Regions from separate parts of the Arthrobacter sp. Y3221159 genome, predicted to be linked through region 2. Evidence: riboswitches for the same ligand, from Rfam matches in the RefSeq annotation. Region 2 holds a riboswitch; each other region holds the start of a gene.
What was found. A riboswitch is a leader RNA that binds a small molecule or an ion and turns the genes downstream of it on or off. The one in region 2 is predicted to bind thiamine pyrophosphate.
Positions count from the first base shown of each region.

Region 1 (4,423 bases), on a different contig from region 2:
CCGCTACCGCCGGATACGTGCAGTACTACCCGGTCTACAAAGCTGGCCACGTAAATCTCCTCAGTGCTGTTTTCGCGGCGCCGAAAGCGCCATCACGATTGTAATGCGGTTAAAAGAACAGTGGAGCGGGCCATCAGGCCCGCTCCACCGCTTTGATGCTGGTTGTTACTCTGCAGCTGCAGCAGCAACGATGTTGACGACGCGGCGACCGCGGCGGGTACCGAATTCAACGGCGCCCGGGGTCAGTGCGAACAGGGTGTCGTCGCCGCCACGGCCCACGCCAGCGCCCGGGTGGAAGTGGGTGCCGCGCTGGCGGACGATGATCTCGCCGGCGGAAACAACCTGGCCGCCGAAGCGCTTTACGCCGAGGTACTGAGCGTTGGAATCACGACCGTTGCGAGTGGAGCTCGCGCCCTTTTTATGTGCCATTTGAAATGCCTGCCTCTAAGTTCTGGGGATCTGCTAAAAACCTGAACAGTAACGAAGGTTACTGGATACCAGTGATCTTGACCTTGGTCAGTTCCTGGCGGTGACCCTGGCGCTTCTTGTAACCGGTCTTGTTCTTGAACTTCTGGATCACAATCTTCGGACCACGGAGGTCGTTCAGGATCTCAGCTGTAACAGTTACCTTGGCCAGGTCAGCAGCGGCAGAGGTGACCTTGTCACCGTCAACCAGGAGCAGTGCGGGCAGCTGAATGGTGCTGCCAGCCCCACCGGCGACGCGGTTCAGGGTAACGAAGTCTCCGACGGAAACCTTCTCTTGGCGGCCGCCTGCGCGGACAATCGCGTACACCACTTGGGAACTCACTTCTCTCGACGTTTCTAACTAAATTTGCGTGCGGAACCGGCTCTAACAGGCTGGCTTCTCGCTGTGCCTCAACGCCGTGGGGTCATAACCCAAGTGTTGGCGTAAGCACCGAAGAACTAGACTACGCTAATTTTGTCTTCGGCCGCAAATGAGGCTGGCTCCTGCGCGCCGGCTGTGATAGGAACCACAGGCCGGCCGGACAGCGGGGCCGCGCACCAACCATGGTACCGGCGGGACGGGCGCCACAGGCTCAGGCGTGCAGCCGCGGCGCGTCGAAAAAGTCCACTTCCAGGCGGCAGGACTGCTTGAAGGCCGTGACCATGTCCGCCCGCTCGGCGTCCGAGCCGCTTCGCCCGGCCGCATCCACAATGGCAATGGCCTTCCGGGTCGCTTCGGCGAAATCCTCGTCAGCGTACGTCCGGAGCCACTCCGCGTACGGGTGGCCGGCCGGTTCGCCCGCGGCGAGGAACTGGGCGTGGAGGGTCTTGCCCACCTCCGCATACAGCCAGAAGCACGGCAGGACGGCCGCGGCGAGCACCGCGTAACTGCCCGACGCGGAGGCCGCCGTGAGGTGGTCGACGTAGGACTTTGTCACGGGGCCAAGTTCGGCCTGGACGGGGCGCGTGCTGAGCCAGGATCGGTGCAGCTCGGACTCAACCTCCAGGCACTGCTGCGCGGATCCGGCCCAGAACAGCTGCTCCGCCTCCGTGGGGGCCAAGGCGCTTGCCCGTGCCAGCACGCGGGAGTAGCCGTTCAGGTAGATGGCGTCCTGGGCCAGGTAATAGGCAAATTCCTTCTCCGGCAGGCTGCCCGAGACCAGGCCGCGGATGAAGTCCAGGCGGTAGATGGCGTCCAGGTCCGCTTCAGCTTCAGTCCAGAGCAGGGCTTCGAATGACCCCGGCTGCGGAACTGCCCGCAGGTGGTGGAAGTGGTGCACGGGCCCGTTGCCGGCTCCTACCTCAAGCCGGGCGGAGTCCGCGAGCGCCCCCGCCAGCCAGGGCTTCACTTCCCGCAGCGACGCCTCCCAGTCCCCCCGCCGAGCCTGCACCGTGGCCATTGCAGAGGACAGCGAGCACCCCGTTCCGTGGCTGTTCCTGGTGGCCACCCGCTCCCCCGGTACCTCGATGACCTCCGCCCGCAGCAGGCCGGCGGTGTTGACCAGGGCGTCCGGGCATTGCGCACCTGACAGGTGGCCGCCCTTCACAAGCACGGTTGCTCCGGTGGCATCGGCCAGCTTTCGCCCTTGTTCCAGGGCCCCGGCCCAGGAATCCCGGGGTTCTTCGCCCACGAGCATGGCAAGTTCGGCCAGGTTCGGGGTGATGAGGTGGGCCAGCGGCAGCAGATCGCGGAGCGCTGCCTCGGCGGATTCCTGGAGCAACCGGTCACCGCTGGTGGCCACCATTACCGGGTCAAGGACCACGACGGCGGGACGCACCTTCTCCAGCCAGGTCCGGACCGTGGCGATCACCCCGGCGTCGCCCAGCATGCCGATTTTGACGGCGTCGATGCTGATGTCGTCACTGATGGCATCCAGCTGGCAGGCGAGGAAGGACGCGGGCGGCAGGTGGACGGCAGCCACGCCGCGGGTGTTCTGCGCGGTGAGGGCGGTGATGGCAGCCATGCCGTAGCCGCCGTGCGCCGCAATGCTTTTCAGGTCCGCCTGGATGCCGGCGCCGCCGGACGGGTCCGAACCGGCAATGGACAGGACGCGCGGCACGTCCCGGCGCAGCGCTGGCTGGGCGGGCGCGGCCTGGACGGTCGCATCCGGGATTGCGTCGGGCTGGGAAGTTTCCGCGGGCATAAAGAGGGTCGAAGACAAAGGACATCCCTTCGCCGGTACTAGCCGGACAGGTTCAACGGGTCTGGATCTCAGCCGGCCCTTCGCGCGGCACCCCGTGTCGGTTACCCAGCCTAGCCGCTGACCTGGGAGCCCGGGAAAAGTGACAGCCACCGCATGCAGGAAAGTCCCCGCCTTATGGGCCGTTCCCCCCGGAATACGGAGGGGAACGGTCCACGAGACGGGGACTTCCCGGGTTACCCAGTGGCCCTGCCTGGGCTTAAAGCTCAGAGGCAGGAACCCCCACGCCCAGGATGATGGGCGCCTCGGCGGGCTTGGGCGCGCCTTCCTTGCGTTCCTGCGAGGCCGATGCGGGTTCCGGGGCCTTGGCAGCATGGCTGTGTCCGGCGCTGGGTGCCGGAACGTTCTCGTGCTGCTGCACGCTGGTTTCGTTGGCGGCACCCTGGGCGCGGCTAGCGCTGCGGTTGCGCCGCGGCCGCCGCTGGCGGGACTGGTCCACCGTGTGGTCAGACCAGTCCTTCTCAGCTTCCGCAGGGGCAGCCGGCTGTTCCGCCTGTGCCGGAACCGCCTCGGGCCGCGTGGCTTCCTGTTCTTCCGCGGGGGTTTCGGCGGCAGGCGCCGGTTCGCCCAGGTGGGCGAAGGCTTCCGCGAGCCTGTCCAGGGTGAGGGCAGGGCGGGGCTGCTGCTCCTCCGCGTGCTCCACGAAGGGCAGGGCAACCTTCTCGCCGCCGAAGGTCAGGACAGCCGCAGGCCGTGGCGGGGTACCGGCGTCGTGCTTCTCTTCCACGGCAGGCGCCGCGGGCTGGGCCGACTGGGCCTGCCTGGCCGCCGCGACCTCGTCGTCGTGCAGGTGCGCCGCATGCGCGGCCGCCGCGATGTTGGCAAGGGCCAGCCTGGTGGCTTCAGCCTTGGCGTGGCGCTCGGCGTCGGCCGGGTCCGGGTGGACCGTGTGGACATGCACAGCGGGCGCCGGCGCAGCATCGGGTTGCTGGCCGCCGCGTCCGCGCCGCCGCTTGCGATCCGGGCGTCCCCCGGGCTGGCTGCTGTCGGTCCGCTGGCCCTCGTTCCGGTGGCTTTCGGCACGGGATTCCGGCCGGCTGTCGGTGCGCTGCACGTGGTGCTCGGCAGCAACGATGTTGGCGCGGCGGTGCTCCACGGGGTCGTCGTGGGTGACGACGCCGCGTCCGGCGCAGGCCTCGCACTGCTCGCCAAAGACCTCCAGGAGCCCGGTGCCCATGCGCTTCCGGGTCATCTGGACCAGGCCCAGGGACGTGACTTCGGCAACCTGGTGCTTGGTGCGGTCGCGGCCCAGGCATTCCACCAGGCGGCGCAGCACCAGGTCCCGGTTGGATTCAAGGACCATGTCGATGAAGTCGATGACGATGATGCCGCCGATGTCCCGGAGGCGGAGCTGGCGCACCACTTCCTCGGCTGCTTCGAGGTTGTTCTTGGTGACGGTTTCCTCAAGGTTGCCGCCGCTGCCCGTGAACTTGCCCGTATTGACGTCAACCACGGTCATGGCTTCGGTGCGGTCGATCACCAGGGAACCGCCGGACGGCAGGAAGACCTTCCGTTCCAGGGCCTTGTGGATCTGCTCGTCGATCCGCCAGGCGGCGAAGATGTCCTGGTCCTTGGTCCACTTCTCGAGCCGGCCCACCAGGTCCGGGGCAACGTAGGTGACGTAGGCCTCGATGGTGTCCCAGGCCTCTTCACCGGACACGATCAGCTTGGAGAAGTCCTCGTTGAAGACGTCGCGGACCACCTTGATGGTGAGGTCCGGTTCGCCGTACAGCAGTTCGGGGGCCAGCACCTTGGTG
Region 1 covers NZ_JBNHFC010000016.1:62,043-66,465, reverse strand. The annotation lists gene obgE (GTPase ObgE) at 1-50, opposite strand, end outside; gene rpmA (50S ribosomal protein L27) at 166-429, opposite strand; gene rplU (50S ribosomal protein L21) at 488-796, opposite strand; gene thiD (bifunctional hydroxymethylpyrimidine kinase/phosphomethylpyrimidine kinase) at 1,059-2,609, opposite strand; TPP riboswitch at 2,617-2,714, opposite strand; gene AC5RT3_RS15990 (Rne/Rng family ribonuclease) at 2,866-4,423, opposite strand, start outside.
Region 1: another riboswitch for thiamine pyrophosphate. It lies ahead of thiD (bifunctional hydroxymethylpyrimidine kinase/phosphomethylpyrimidine kinase); the one in region 2 lies ahead of AC5RT3_RS15450 (ECF transporter S component).

Region 2 (4,423 bases):
GGCCGCCGCCGTACTCGTCGGCCTGGATTTCCACCAAGGCAGCCTTCGCCCGGCCGCTGAGGCGGGGGATCGCCCAGGTGTGCGGATCCGCCTCCTTCAGCTGGTACACGGACTTGTGGATCAGGAACTCCTTGAGCTGGTCCAGGCTGGCCTTCTTGGCCACATAGCGGGAGACGCTGGGGCCGGTGTCCCTGCCGGCCAGGCCGAACAGCACATCCGCCACCGCGTCGCTGGTGAGCTCCCCCGGAAGTTCCAGCTCTCCGGCAGCCTCGCCGGCCGCCGCCCGAAGGGCCGCTTCGAAAGGCTTTTCCAGGATCTGCCGGACCTGGATCAGCCCGGCATCCCATTCCCAGTGGTCCGTGACGCCGTCCAGCCCGGAGTAGTGCAGCTCGTACAGGCAGAAAAGGGCAAGCTGGGCATCGTCGTCGCCAATGATGTCCACGGTTTCGGCCAGCCGGTTCGAGGCGAGCTCCCGCAGCCCGGCCAGTGATTCGGCGGAGCCTCCAGGCGCGCCTGCAAGGACGTTGAACAGCGTGCTGCTGATGGGGCCTCGGGGTTCCGGGATTCGCATGGGTTGCTCCTAGGTCTCGGGTTGTGACCGTGCCGTCTGCGCTGGCGGCCGGTGGGTGTGGTCAGGATTTCCGGCTGTCCGCCGGCGTGGCCCGCGGGGAGAGGAGGACCGCAAGCGTGATCATGGCCAGCCCCAAAATGAGGTGCAGCCAGTTGTCCGCATAGTTTTCCGGGATGAAGTTCGCGGGGGTGTCGTCCCCGATGAGCAGTCCGTACAGCCAGAGGACCAAGTAGATGACGCCGCCGTATATGAGGAAGTTCCGGGCCTGCCGGTGGGTGCGTGCCATGAACACTCCGGCGGCGCCGAAGAGGAGGTGGACAAGATTGTGGAGGACGGACACTTGGAACGTACCCAGCAACAGGGCCTTTGAACCGGGGCCGGCGAAGTCCAGGGAGCCGTAGTTGCTGGTGATGCCCGGAACGAATCCAAGGATGCCGGCGAACAGGAAAATGCCGGCAACAGCCAGCGTGGACCACTGCAGCGCGGTTCGGACGCCCGGTGGGCGGGTGCTGACTGCCATGTCCTGGACTCCTCGTACGCGGTGGAAACAACATAGTAAGCATGATTACTAATAAAAGCTAAGCAGGCTTTGTTTCCCCGCCGGCAGCTGGAAACCCGTCAGGCCAGCCCGGTCCAAGTGTAGGGGTTCGGGTGGTGCCCGCCGCTGCGGCCCTGCTCATACCCCTGCTGCCAGGCCTTGCCGACGGCGGACACCAGCTCGGCCAGCAGGGGATAGTAGGGATGGTCCGGGCCGATGAAGATCATCTCGTCTTCGGCCTTGTCCACCGCCGCCCGGACGGGATTGTCAGCGGGAGTGCCGGTCATGGTGCCCCGTCAGCCCCGGTGGACCGCAACACCTCACGCATGGCCTCCACCACCAGGTCGTGATCCTGCACCTGCGGCAGCCCGGACACGGTGACGGTGGCCACCGCACCCACGCCCGTCACATAGACAGGGAAAGACCCGCCATGTGCCGCGTAGCGGGTCTGGTCGAACCAGCCCTCGTCCTCGATCCTGCCTCCGCGCAGCCGCCCGCGCAGCCCCACCAGCAGGGAAGGCACTTCGTACCGTGCAGCTGTCCGTTGCTTCGCGCGGATCCAGTGTTCGTTGTCCGGCGTGGCGCCCGGCAATGCCACATGGAAGAGGACCTGTTCGCCCTTGGTGATGTCGATAGCGATGGGCAGGCCGCGCTCCTTGCCCAGCTCCACCAGGAGGAGGCCAAGGTTGAGCGCATCATCCATGGAGAAGCCCGGAAACTGGAGTTCATGGATCTCACCCTCGACGCGGCCGATGAGGACCTGCAGGGATCCCTCCGGCTGGGCGGAATCGGAGTCCGGATCGAACTCAGTCATATGCGGCGGATTGGCAGTCATGGCCCACAATCTACCCCTCTCCCGGTGTAAACTGGACCACGCCCAACAGGGCAATCCAATGCATTATTCAAGCAAGCAACACTTAACGACAGGGGAGCGCCGCCGTCGGGCCCGCATGGCCGGGGACCGCAGGTGGGCGCTGAGAGTGCGGACAGCCGCAGACCCTCGAACCTGATCCGGTTAGTACCGGCGCAAGGGAGTCGAGTTCTCGAAGTCCGGCAACGGCAGTAGCCGCGTGCCGTGCTTTCCCCTCCTGTTTCCCAGGAGGATTTTTTTCATGAGCACTGCAGCAATCAAGAAGACCACCAGCAAGTCCTGGCGCGTCGTGGACATCGTGGTGGCGGCCCTGATCGCCATCGCCGGCGGCGTGATTTTCTGGGCCTGGTCCCAGGGCGCGGCCGCGGTCTCCGCGCCCATGAACGCGGTCTACCCGCCCCTGACCGGCCTGATCGCCGGCGGCTGGATGATCCCGGCAGTGCTGGGCATGCTGATCATCCGCAAGCCCGGCGCGGCGCTGTTCTGCGAGACCGTGGCAGCCACCGGTGAGCTCCTGATGGGCTCGCAGTACGGCGCCTCCGTGCTGTTCTCAGGCTTGGTCCAGGGCCTGGGCGCCGAAATTATCTTCGCGATCTTCGTTTACAAGAAGTTCAACCTGCCGGTGTCGCTGCTGGCCGGTGCTGCCGCGGGCCTGTTCTGCGGCCTGAACGATTCCTTCGCGCCGTGGGGCTGGAACATCGCGTACTCCGGCGGTGACAAGCTTGCCTACATCATCTTCACCGCGATTTCCGGCGCGGTCATCGCCGGTGCCCTGTCCTGGATCGCCACCCGCGGCCTGGCCAGGACCGGGGTCCTGAGCTCCTTCGCTTCCCGCAAGGCGGCAACGGAGCCCGTCTTCTCCTGATGCAGGCACCTACCCACCACGGCACGGCCGGGGCGGTGCGGCCGGCCGCAGTCACGGCGCGTGGCTGGGGCTGGCGGCATGCCGGGCGCGCCAGGCCCGCCGTCCACGCCCTTGACCTGGACATCTCACCGGGGGAGCGCGTCCTGCTGCTCGGGGCCTCGGGCGCCGGCAAGTCCACGCTGCTGCACGCCCTCGCCGGGGTCCTGGGCGATGTGAACGACGACGGCGAGGCCGGCGACTCCGACGAGTCAGGTTCACTGCTCGTCGACGGCGGGTCCCCCCGGGGGCAGCGCGGACGTGCTGGACTGATGCAGCAGGACCCCGAAACCCAGGTGGTCCTCTCCAGGGTCGGGGACGACGTCGCGTTCGGCGCCGAGAACCTCGCCGTCCCCCGCGACGCCATCTGGACCCGAGTGCACGAGGCGCTCGCCGACGTCGGGCTGTCCCACCTGCCGCTGGACCATCCGACGTCGGCGCTGTCCGGCGGGCAGAAACAGCGGCTTGCGCTGGCAGGCATCCTGGCGATGCAGCCCGGGCTGATCCTGCTGGACGAGCCCACCGCCAACCTTGATCCGGCCGGTGTGCTGGAGGTCCGTGACGCCGTGGCGCGCTGCCTGGATAAAACCGGTGCCACGCTGGTGGTGGTGGAGCACCGGGTGTCGGTGTGGAAGGACCTGGTGGACCGGATCGTGGTCCTGCAGCCGGGCTCGGCCGCCGATCCTGGCGTCCTCCTGGATGGTCCGCCGGACCGGGTCCTGGACGAGGCCCGCACCATGCTGGCCGCCGCCGGGGTGTGGGTGCCCGGCTACGTGCCGGCCACCCGTCCCCGCGCAGCCGGCACCGGCCCAGGCGCGGGAGACCTGATGCTGGCCGCCGAGAAAGTGGCTGTGTCCCGGGAACGCCCGCACCGCAGCGGATTCCGGAAAATCCAGCCGCTTCCGGTGCAGGAGGACATCACCGCGCAGGTACGGGCCGGGCAGGCGCTTGCCATCACCGGGCCCAACGGTGCCGGTAAGTCCACCTTTGCACTGACCCTCGCGGGGCTGCTGGAGCCCGTTGCGGGCAAGATCTCCGCAACAACCCGCCTGAGCCGGGGCGCGGGAATCGACCCCTTCAGGTGGAAGGCAGAGCAACTGATTGAGCGGATAGGCACGGTGTTCCAGGAGCCGGAACACCAGTTTGTCACCGGCAGGGTGAGTGATGAGCTGCTGTTTGGCCCGCGCCATCTGGGCCACGGCGAGGACCGCGTTGACGAGCTGCTGGAGCGGCTGAGGCTCACCCCGCTGGTGGATGCCAATCCCTACACCCTCTCGGGCGGGGAGAAGCGGCGGCTCTCGGTGGCAACCGTCCTGGCGGCCAGCCCGCAGGTCCTGGTATTGGATGAGCCCACATTCGGCCAGGACGCCAACACCTGGGCTGAGCTGGCGTCCTTCCTCTCCGAGCTCCTGGACTCCGGCACCGCCGTGGTGTCCGTGACCCACGACGCCGAGTTCACCGCCGCCCTGGGCGGAACCGAGCTGAAGTTGGCCGCGGCGGAAAAGGTGGCCCTGTGAGGCAGGAACTGCACCTGCGCGGCAA
Region 2 covers NZ_JBNHFC010000015.1:54,416-58,838, reverse strand. The annotation lists gene AC5RT3_RS15470 (iron-containing redox enzyme family protein) at 1-571, opposite strand, end outside; gene AC5RT3_RS15465 (DUF4383 domain-containing protein) at 633-1,091, opposite strand; gene AC5RT3_RS15460 (hypothetical protein) at 1,190-1,396, opposite strand; gene AC5RT3_RS15455 (heme-degrading domain-containing protein) at 1,393-1,944, opposite strand; TPP riboswitch at 2,025-2,160, shown strand; gene AC5RT3_RS15450 (ECF transporter S component) at 2,222-2,845, shown strand; gene AC5RT3_RS15445 (ABC transporter ATP-binding protein) at 2,845-4,398, shown strand; gene AC5RT3_RS15440 (energy-coupling factor transporter transmembrane component T family protein) at 4,395-4,423, shown strand, end outside.

Region 3 (4,423 bases), on a different contig from region 2:
ACCGAGAATGAAAATCAGGGATCCCACCAGACCGGCGCGGAGCAGCCGGACGGACGTTTGTGTCGTCATCTCTGCTCCTTCCCGGCATCCATGATCCCGTCATGTGTGGTCGTGGGAAACGCTGTATCAGGATGGTTTTACCTACCGTTTTGGACGGCTTGCAGTCGGTGGTGCCTGCACCCCGTTACAGGAACTCGGCTCGTCCTTCCAAGGGTGATGACGCCAGTGCATGCTCGCGGCGGGGTATGCGGCCGCCGCGGTTCGCCAGCCTTCCAGAGAGGACTGCGTGTTTAAATGCGGTGGCCATGCGCACCGGATTCTGTGCCCGGGTGACAGCTGTAGCCAGCAGGACAGCGTCACACCCCAGTTCCATTGCAAAGGCCGCGTCCGAGGCGGTTCCGATGCCAGCGTCGAGCACGACGGGCACGGAAGCGCGGGACACAATCAGCTCGATGTTGTGCGGGCTCAGGATGCCCAGGCCCGTGCCGATGGGTGAGCCAAGGGGCATAACGGTGGAGGCTCCCAGATGCTCGAGCCGTAGGGCCAGGACCGGATCATCGTTGGTGTACGCGAATACCTTGAAGCCGCGGTTGACCAATTGCTCCGTGGCATCGACCAGTTCCACGGCATCGGGCAACAGGGTGTGCTCGTCAGCTATCACCTCGAGCTTGCCCAGTCGGTTTCCAATGCTTCGCGCGCCATTTCGGCGGTGAGCACCGCATCTTTTGCCGTGAAGCAGCCTGCGGTGTTGGGCAGCACCCGGATCTTGTGGTCGAGCAGGAGTTGGAATAAGGAACCGGCCTCCGACGGCGAATAGCGCCGCATGGCGACGGTGGTCAGCTCGGTCCCAGAAGCAACGAGGGCGCTTCCGAGTCCGTCCAGGCTGGGGGCTCCGCCAATGCCCATAATGAGCCGCGAAGTTATTTCGACTCCGTCAATGATCAACGGATCGCTGTCCACGCACATTTCGGTGGTGATGGTCATCAGCTAACCTTTCAGGCCTCAGGAGAGGACGGACTCCGTGGCTGCCTTGCGCGAGGCAAAGGAGCTCAGGACCCCGGTCTTCGCCAGGCCACGGGTCGCGATCCAGGACAGGGCACCGGCGATGACCGCGCCGGAAATCGCGGTGAAGATGATGTAGGCAAGCTTGTCACCGCCGGAGTACGCAATGTTCCAGCCCCACGGCGCGAAGGAATCGTTCAGGCCGCAGAACAGGCCCGCGGCAGCACCGGCCAGCAGCGACACCGGCAGGTTGAACTTCTTGTAAACGAAGATCGCGAAGATGATTTCAGCGCCCAGGCCCTGGACCAAGCCTGAGAACAGCACCGAGGCGCCGTACTGCGAGCCCATCAGGAGCTCACCGGTGGCTGCCACGGTCTCGCAGAACAATGCCGCGCCGGGCTTGCGGATGATCAGCATGCCCAGCACTGCCGGGATCATCCAGCCGCCGGCGATCAGGCCGGTCAGGGGCGGGTAAACCGCGTTCATGGGCCCGGAGACCGCGGCCGCGCCCTGGGACCAGGCCCAGAAAATCACGCCGCCGGCGATGGCGATCAGGGCCGCCACCACGATGTCCACGACGCGCCAGGACTTGCTGGTGGTCTTCTTGATTGCTGCAGTGCTCATGAAAAAATCCTCCTGGGAAACAGGAGGGGAAAGCACGGCACGCGGCTACTGCCGTTACCGGACTTCGAGAACTCGACTCCCTTGCGCCGGTACTAACCGGATCAGGTTCGAGGGTCTGCGGCTGTCCGCACTCTCAGCGCCCACCTGCGGTCCCCGGCCATGGCCAGTGCCGGATGGCGGCGCTCCCCTGTCGTTGTATGAATGGCTACAAACTGTAAGGCCTGGCACGTGTCCAGGCCTTACAGTTTCCCTGGGTCAGGGCGTGAAAATGACGAAGAATTTTCTGATGCGCTCCTGGATTTCCCAGGTGCCCTTCCAACCGATGGGGAAGATAGCTGCGGTTCCGGCCTCTACGGTAGTCGGCTCTCCGCCATCCTCGGTAACCACCATGCGGCCTTCAAGGACGTAGATCGACTCGCCGCGCTCCAGAAACTCCCATCGTGAAAGGCCTGGGTCAGCTTCCCAGACTCCGGAGAGGATCCGGGAATCATCGCTGGTAAAGGGGATAGTGATCCGCGTCGGAATCTCGTCGCCCAGCACTTCGGCCAGGGGTGGACCGAGCGGTGCTTCGTCCAGCTTCCCCTGGAAGAGGGCGGTCGGCTCGAAAGTTATGCTCATGTGAATCTTCCTTTCTGGGTTGCTCCCCCGGGACGGGAGAGTCGGTGTTGGGATCCCCGACTGGTCTAAGCAGCGGGAGAACTTTCCGGGATGGCTGGCGGCAGGGTTGACGACAACCTTGGCCCGGGGTTTTGTTGGTGGGGGTTATTCGACGATCTCGCCCGTGGTTTCGAAGGTAGCGATTTTGCCGATGCGGCGCTCATGGCGTTCGGCATTAGTAAATGGTTCTGCCAGGAATGCTTTGACCAGTTCCGTGGCCTCTTCGACGCTGTGCTGCCTGCCTCCGACGGCGACCACGTTGGCATCGTTGTGTTGGCGGGCGAGCCTGGCTGTGTCGAGGTTCCACGCGAGGGCTGCCCGGACTCCCTTGACCTTGTTTGCGGCGATTTGCTCGCCGTTGCCGGAGCCGCCCAGCACGATTCCGAGCGCGTCCATGCCTGCCGCCCGGTCGGCCACGACGGCGGCGGCGGCGTTGATGCAGAATGCGGGGTAGTCGTCCTCGGCGTCGTAGGCGGCCGGTCCGTGGTCCACCATCTCGTAGCCGCTGGCTGCGAGCGAGGTGATCAGATGGGAGCTGAGCTCCATGCCGGCGTGGTCGGTTGCGATGTGAACGCGCATTATGGGTCCTTCAAGATTGGTAACGGTGATGGGGCGGCCTGCTGCTATGCGAAGGCAAGCTGGCCGTTCGCGCGCAGCGACTCGATTGCCTCAGCAGGGGAAGGTTTGCCGTACACGGCCGAGCCCGCGACAAAGACGTTGGCGCCGGCCTCGGCGGCACGGGTGATGGTTTCTTCCGTGATGCCGCCGTCCACCTGGATGGCTACGTTCACCCCTGAACCGTCGACGGCGGCGCGAGCCCGGCGGATCTTGGGCAGCATCACGTCCAAAAAGGCCTGGCCGCCAAAGCCCGGTTCAACGGTCATGATCAGCAGCATGTCCAGTTCGGAAAGCATGTCCAGGTACGGTTCCACCGGCGTGGCAGGGCGCAGGGCCATGCCGGCCTTCGAGCCCCGGGCGCGAAGCTCACGGGCAAGCTTGATCGGTGCAACCGATGCTTCAACATGGAAGGTGACCGAGGCAATCCCGGCGTCAGCGAACTGGGGGGCCCAGGTGTCAGCATTGGAAATCATCAGATGGGCATCCAGCGGCACAGGACTGACCTTCTGGATCCTTTCCACGACAGGCAGGCCGATGGTCAGGTTCGGGACGAAGTGGTTGTCCATAACGTCCACGTGGACAGCATCGGCATTGCTGATGCGGGCAAGCTCTGCTTCGAGGTTGACGAAGTCGGCCGACAGGATGCTGGGATTGATACAGCAATTTAGGGGTGGCTTGGACATGGTGTCCGCCTTTCTGATCTGCGGCCACTGCGCGGGACCCCTATGGGTCCCGCGCAGTGCGCACTCAATGGTTCAGGATGCCTTCCGGGCGCTGGAGAGCGCGCCCTCAACATCGGCCAGCAGTTCCTTCCAGCTGGCCACGAACTTGTCCAGACCTTCGGATTCCAGGAGAGTGACGACGTCGTTGTAGGAGACGCCGAGGCGCTCGATGGCGGTGAGCACACCTTGTGCTTCCTCGTATGTGCCGGTGATCGTGTCGCCGGTGATCACGCCGTGGTCGAAAGTGGCGTCCAGCGTTTTCTCGGGCATGGTGTTTACCACGTCGACGGCGGCGAGTTCGGTGACGTAGAGGGTGTCCGAGTAAGCGGGGTCCTTCACACCGGTGGAGGCCCATAGCGGCCGCTGCCGGCGGGCGCCGGCTTGAGCCAGGACTGCCCAGCGTTCAGTGGCAAACAGCTCCTCGTAGACCTGGTAAGCCAAGCGGGCGTTGGCGACGCCTGCCTTGCCCTTGAGCGCCCTGGCTTCGTCGGTGCCGATGGCGTCGAGGCGCTTGTCGATCTCGGTATCCACACGCGAAACGAAGAAGGACGCCACCGAATGGATCTTCGAGAGGTCGTGGCCGTTCTCCTTGGCCTGTTTCAGGCCGGCCTGGAAGGCGTTGATGACGGCACGGTAGCGCTCCAGCGAGAAGATCAGGGTCACATTGACGCTGATACCCTCGGCCAGAACGGAAGTGATGGCCTCAAGGCCCTCAAGGGTGGCCGGGATCTTGATCAGGACGTTGTCTTTGTCGACCTTCTTGAACAGTTCTTTGGCCTCGGCGATGGTGCCGGCGGTGT
Region 3 covers NZ_JBNHFC010000002.1:361,808-366,230, forward strand. The annotation lists partial or broken gene AC5RT3_RS04060 (thiazole synthase) at 185-984, opposite strand; gene AC5RT3_RS04065 (ECF transporter S component) at 1,003-1,626, opposite strand; TPP riboswitch at 1,687-1,825, opposite strand; gene AC5RT3_RS04070 (cupin domain-containing protein) at 1,882-2,244, opposite strand; gene AC5RT3_RS04075 (ribose-5-phosphate isomerase) at 2,389-2,862, opposite strand; gene rpe (ribulose-phosphate 3-epimerase) at 2,907-3,584, opposite strand; gene tal (transaldolase) at 3,657-4,423, opposite strand, start outside.
Region 3: another riboswitch for thiamine pyrophosphate. It lies ahead of AC5RT3_RS04065 (ECF transporter S component); the one in region 2 lies ahead of AC5RT3_RS15450 (ECF transporter S component).

Region 4 (4,423 bases), on a different contig from region 2:
TTCGCTGATGACCTCCGGATGCAGCGGAATCCGGCCGTCGGGGGCGTAGAAGGTCTGCCCGCGGCGCCGCGTTTCCTGGTCCAGCGGTCCGCCCGGCTTCACGAAGGCCGGAACGTCGGCGATGGCGTACAACACGTGGTAGCCGTCGCCGTCGGCCTCTATGAACAGCGCCTGGTCCAGGTCCGTGGACGAGGCCGGATCGATGGTGATGAATTCGACCCCGGTCAGGTCGTGGGACGGAAGCTCCAGCGCGGCCACGGCCGCTTCGGCGTCCCGGACCGCGTGCTCAGGGTATGGCCCGGGCAGCTCCAGCTCGGTCCGCAGCGCGCCCAGGGCCTCTTCCAGCGCGTTGTTGTGCTCATGGACGTTGGGAGCCAGCCGATGGTGTGACACGAAAATCAGCCTAGCCCGAAGACCGCCGAATATGCAGGCCATTGGCGGGATAGAAGGCAGGGCCGTGTTGCCCCACCGGCAGGTCAGGACGCGGCAGCGTCCAAAACGGCCAGGAGTGAGGCCGCCGCCGCGGCGGGATCCGCCGCTTCGGTGATGGCCCGCACCACCACAATCCTCCGGGCTCCCGCTTCCACCACCTCGCTGATATTGGAGTGGTCGATGCCGCCGATGGCGAACCACGGCACCTCGTTGCCGGCTTTGGCCGCGGCTGCCGCAGCGTATTTCACCAGCTCCGGTCCCACGGCGGCCCGGCCCGGTTTGGTGGGGGTGGCCCAGACCGGCCCCACGCAGAAATAGTCCAATCCGGCAGGCCCTGCGGCGGCAACGAGTGCGGCATCAACCTGTTCCGGGGTGTGGCTGGAGAGTCCAATGGCGGCGTTGCCGTTCAGCAGGGTGCGTGCCGCGGGCAGGGGGAGGTCCTTTTGCCCGATGTGGAACACCGGCGCGCCGGACAACACCGCGACGTCGGCGCGGTCATTCACTGCCCACAGCCGGCCATGGCGCTGCGCAGCCTCCCTGAGGACGGCCAGCAGTTCCAGCTCCTCGGCAGCCTCGATGGTCTTGTCGCGGAGCTGGATAATGTCCACTCCGCCGGTGAAGGCGGCATCCACGAAATCCGCGAAGTCACCGCGGTCAGCGCGGGCGTCAGTACACAGATAGAGGCGGGCAGACTTGAGCCCTGCGGTTCCCTCGGCGGTGGTGAAGGCATCGGTTGCGGAGGCGCCGGCAGCGGCAGCGGAGTGGGACACATTCATGGCTGCAAGCCTAGTTCCTCTACACTTGCCTCGTACTGCGGGAGCCTGCGGCAGCTGTCATAAAGCGCCGGGCTGAGAGGGCGTCAGAGCCGACCGCTTGACCTGATCCGGGTAATTCCGGCGTAGGGAAGGAGACACATGGGCACCCCCAACACAGCACCCCCGCAGCCCCCCAACGGCACCATCAGGGCCGACGTCGCAGTCATCGGCGGCGGAGTGGTGGGCCACGCGATCGCCTGGGAAGCACAGCGCTCAGGCCGCAGCGTCGCGCTGATCGACGACGCCCCCGGCTCCGGCGCCAGCTGGGCGGCCGCCGGGATGCTCGCACCGGTGAGCGAGCTGCACTACCAGGAAGAGGACCTCCTGGACCTGATGCTGGCCTCTTCCGCCCGGTGGCCCGGCTTCATCGCGGACCTGGCCTGTGCGTCCGGGGAGAAAACCGGGTACCTGACGACGCCGACCCTCGCCGTGGGTGCCGACGCCGCCGACCGCCGGGCTTTGATGGACCTGCGCGCGGTCCAGCAGGCCAATGGCCTGGCTGTTGAGCCGTTGACCGTCCGCGAGGCGCGGCGGCGGGAACCTTTGCTCAGCCCCGCCATCGCGTGTGCCCTCGACACCCCCGCGGACCACCAGGTGGATCCCCGGCTCCTGGTGTCCTGCCTTCGCAACGCCCTCGCCGGGGAAGCCGCCGGCCGCGGCCCCGCAGTTGCGGGCGCAGCGGAAGGCTACGCGGTGCCGGACAGGGCCTTGGGCCTGCTGTGGGCTGATGGCACTGTTGCGGGAGCCCGGCTCGCCGGCGGCGGCACAGTGCTGGCCGGAGAAACCGTGGTGGCCAATGGACTGGATGCCGCTGCGCTGATGGACTTGCCCGCGGGCCTGCACCTGCCGCTGCGGCCGGTCTACGGGGACATCCTCCGCCTCGCCGTACCGCAGCACCTCCGGCCGCTGGTGACGGCCACCGTCCGCGGCCTGGTCCGCGGCGTGCCGGTGTACATCGTCCCCCGGGAGGACGGAACGGTGGTGATCGGAGCCACCCAGCGTGAGGATGCCCTCGCCGGGGCCGGTGCCGTACCCCCGCAAGCCCTCCGGTCCGCTGCCGGAACGGTGTCCGCAGGCGGCGTCTATCAGCTACTCCGGGACGCGCAGGTCCTGGTCCCGGCCGTGGCCGAGCTGGAATTGCTTGAATGTACGGCGCGGGCCCGGCCGGCGACCCCGGACAACGCCCCGCTGCTGGGCAGGGTGCCCGCCGCTCCGGGCTCCAACCCGGGCGGGCACATCGCCGGCCTGATCATGGCCACCGGATTCTTCCGGCACGGCGTCCTCCTGTCACCCGCAGCCGGCGCCATCTGCCGGGACCTGATGGACGGCACCGCGGACCCCCGCTGGAAAACGTTCGACCCTGGCCGCTTCTCCGGCCGCGAAACCTCCGCTGCAAGCGTCAACATCAAGGAGACAGCATGAATATCACCCTGAACGGAAACCACCATACGGTGGCTGAGGGGGCCTCCATCACCACCCTCATCAGCGAGGTCACCGGCCGTACCGTGGGGGCTGACGGCCAGGCCAAGGACGGGAACAGGCTGGGTGTCGCCGTGGCGCACAACGCACAGGTTGTTCCCCGGAGCCAATGGTTCGCCACGGCGCTCGCCGACGGTGACGACGTCGAGCTTGTCACGGCAGTGCAGGGAGGCTGACACGATGACCGAATCCGATACCCTGACCACCACGGCCGTTGCCAACCTGGACGATGCCCTGGTTATCGACGGGGTGCCCCTGGCGTCCCGGCTCATCATGGGGACTGGGGGCGCCCCGAGCCTCGACGGGCTTGGCGCAGCACTCCTGGCCTCCGGCACGTCCCTGACCACCGTGGCAATGCGGCGCTACTCGACGGCGGAGACGGGCTCGCTGTTCCAGCTCCTGGTGGACCACGGCATCCGGGTACTGCCGAACACCGCCGGCTGCTTCACTGCCCGGGACGCCGTCCTCACTGCCGAACTCGCCCGCGAGGCGCTGGAAACGGATTGGGTGAAGCTCGAGGTCATTGCCGACGAGCACACCCTCCTTCCCGACGCCGTCGAGCTGGTGGAGGCCACCGAACAGCTGGTGAACCGCGGCTTCAAGGTGTTTGCGTACACCAATGATGATCCGGTCCTGGCGCTGCGGCTGGAGAACCTCGGCGCCACCGCCGTGATGCCGCTGGGAGCGCCCATCGGCACGGGACTGGGAATCCTGAACCCGCACAACATCGAGCTGATCGTCTCCCGCGCCTCCGTCCCGGTGGTCCTGGACGCCGGGATCGGTACGGCCTCCGACGCCGCCCTGGCCATGGAGCTCGGTTGCGACGCCGTGCTGCTGGCCACGGCGGTCACGCGGGCGCAGAATCCGGCCCTGATGGGGGAGGCATTCAAACACGCCGTCATCGCCGGTAGGCTGGCGAAAGCGGCGGGCCGCATTCCCCGCCGCGAACACGCGCTGGCATCGTCGGCAATGGAAGGCCGGGCCGAGTTCCTCTAGGCCGGGACCGTGCCGGCTGATGCCCCTCAAGCAAGGAGCAGCAGTGGCCGGCAAAGATGCCCTTCCCCAGGAACAGATCCACCAGGCCCTCGCCGGGCTGCCCGACTGGCGGTACCACGACGGCGGGCTGGTCACCGTCTTCAAGACGCCGACGGCGGCTGCCGCACTCGAGCTGATTGCCGCCGTCGGACGCATTGCTGAGGAACAGAACCACCACCCGGACCTGGACTGGCGCTACAACCGCGTCTTCATCCGCTACACCTCGCATGACGCAGGCGGGCAGGTGACCGGACGGGACCTCACCGCTGCGGCAGGAGCCAGCGAGGCGGCGGCCGCCGTGGGGGCGAAGGCGGAACCGTCGCGCTACCCCGGAAGCTAGCCGCCAAGCCGCTTAAGTGAGCGTGGCCGCCGCCCCGGAGGGCGGCGGCCACGCGTGTTTTCGGGATAGTTCCCGGTCCTAGCGGCGAAGGATGGCAGTGAGCCGCTGCGTGTCCAGACGGGCGCGGCTGCGGCCCAGGTAGAGGACCGCGGCCACGGCGGCGGCAACTCCAAGGACGATGGGCAGGACCCACGGGAGCCACGTCAGGCCCGGCCGGTAGCCAAAGCCTGCCATCATCAGGATGATCCAGGTCAAGACCCCGGCAACGACGGCAACGCCTGCGGGCAGGCCGGCGCCATACTTGGCGTGCCGCCTGTCATTC
Region 4 covers NZ_JBNHFC010000001.1:448,678-453,100, forward strand. The annotation lists gene AC5RT3_RS02120 (RNB domain-containing ribonuclease) at 1-393, opposite strand, end outside; gene thiE (thiamine phosphate synthase) at 477-1,208, opposite strand; TPP riboswitch at 1,236-1,354, shown strand; gene thiO (glycine oxidase ThiO) at 1,347-2,669, shown strand; gene thiS (sulfur carrier protein ThiS) at 2,666-2,902, shown strand; gene AC5RT3_RS02140 (thiazole synthase) at 2,907-3,722, shown strand; gene AC5RT3_RS02145 (4a-hydroxytetrahydrobiopterin dehydratase) at 3,766-4,101, shown strand; gene AC5RT3_RS02150 (hypothetical protein) at 4,180-4,423, opposite strand, start outside.
Region 4: another riboswitch for thiamine pyrophosphate. It lies ahead of thiO (glycine oxidase ThiO); the one in region 2 lies ahead of AC5RT3_RS15450 (ECF transporter S component).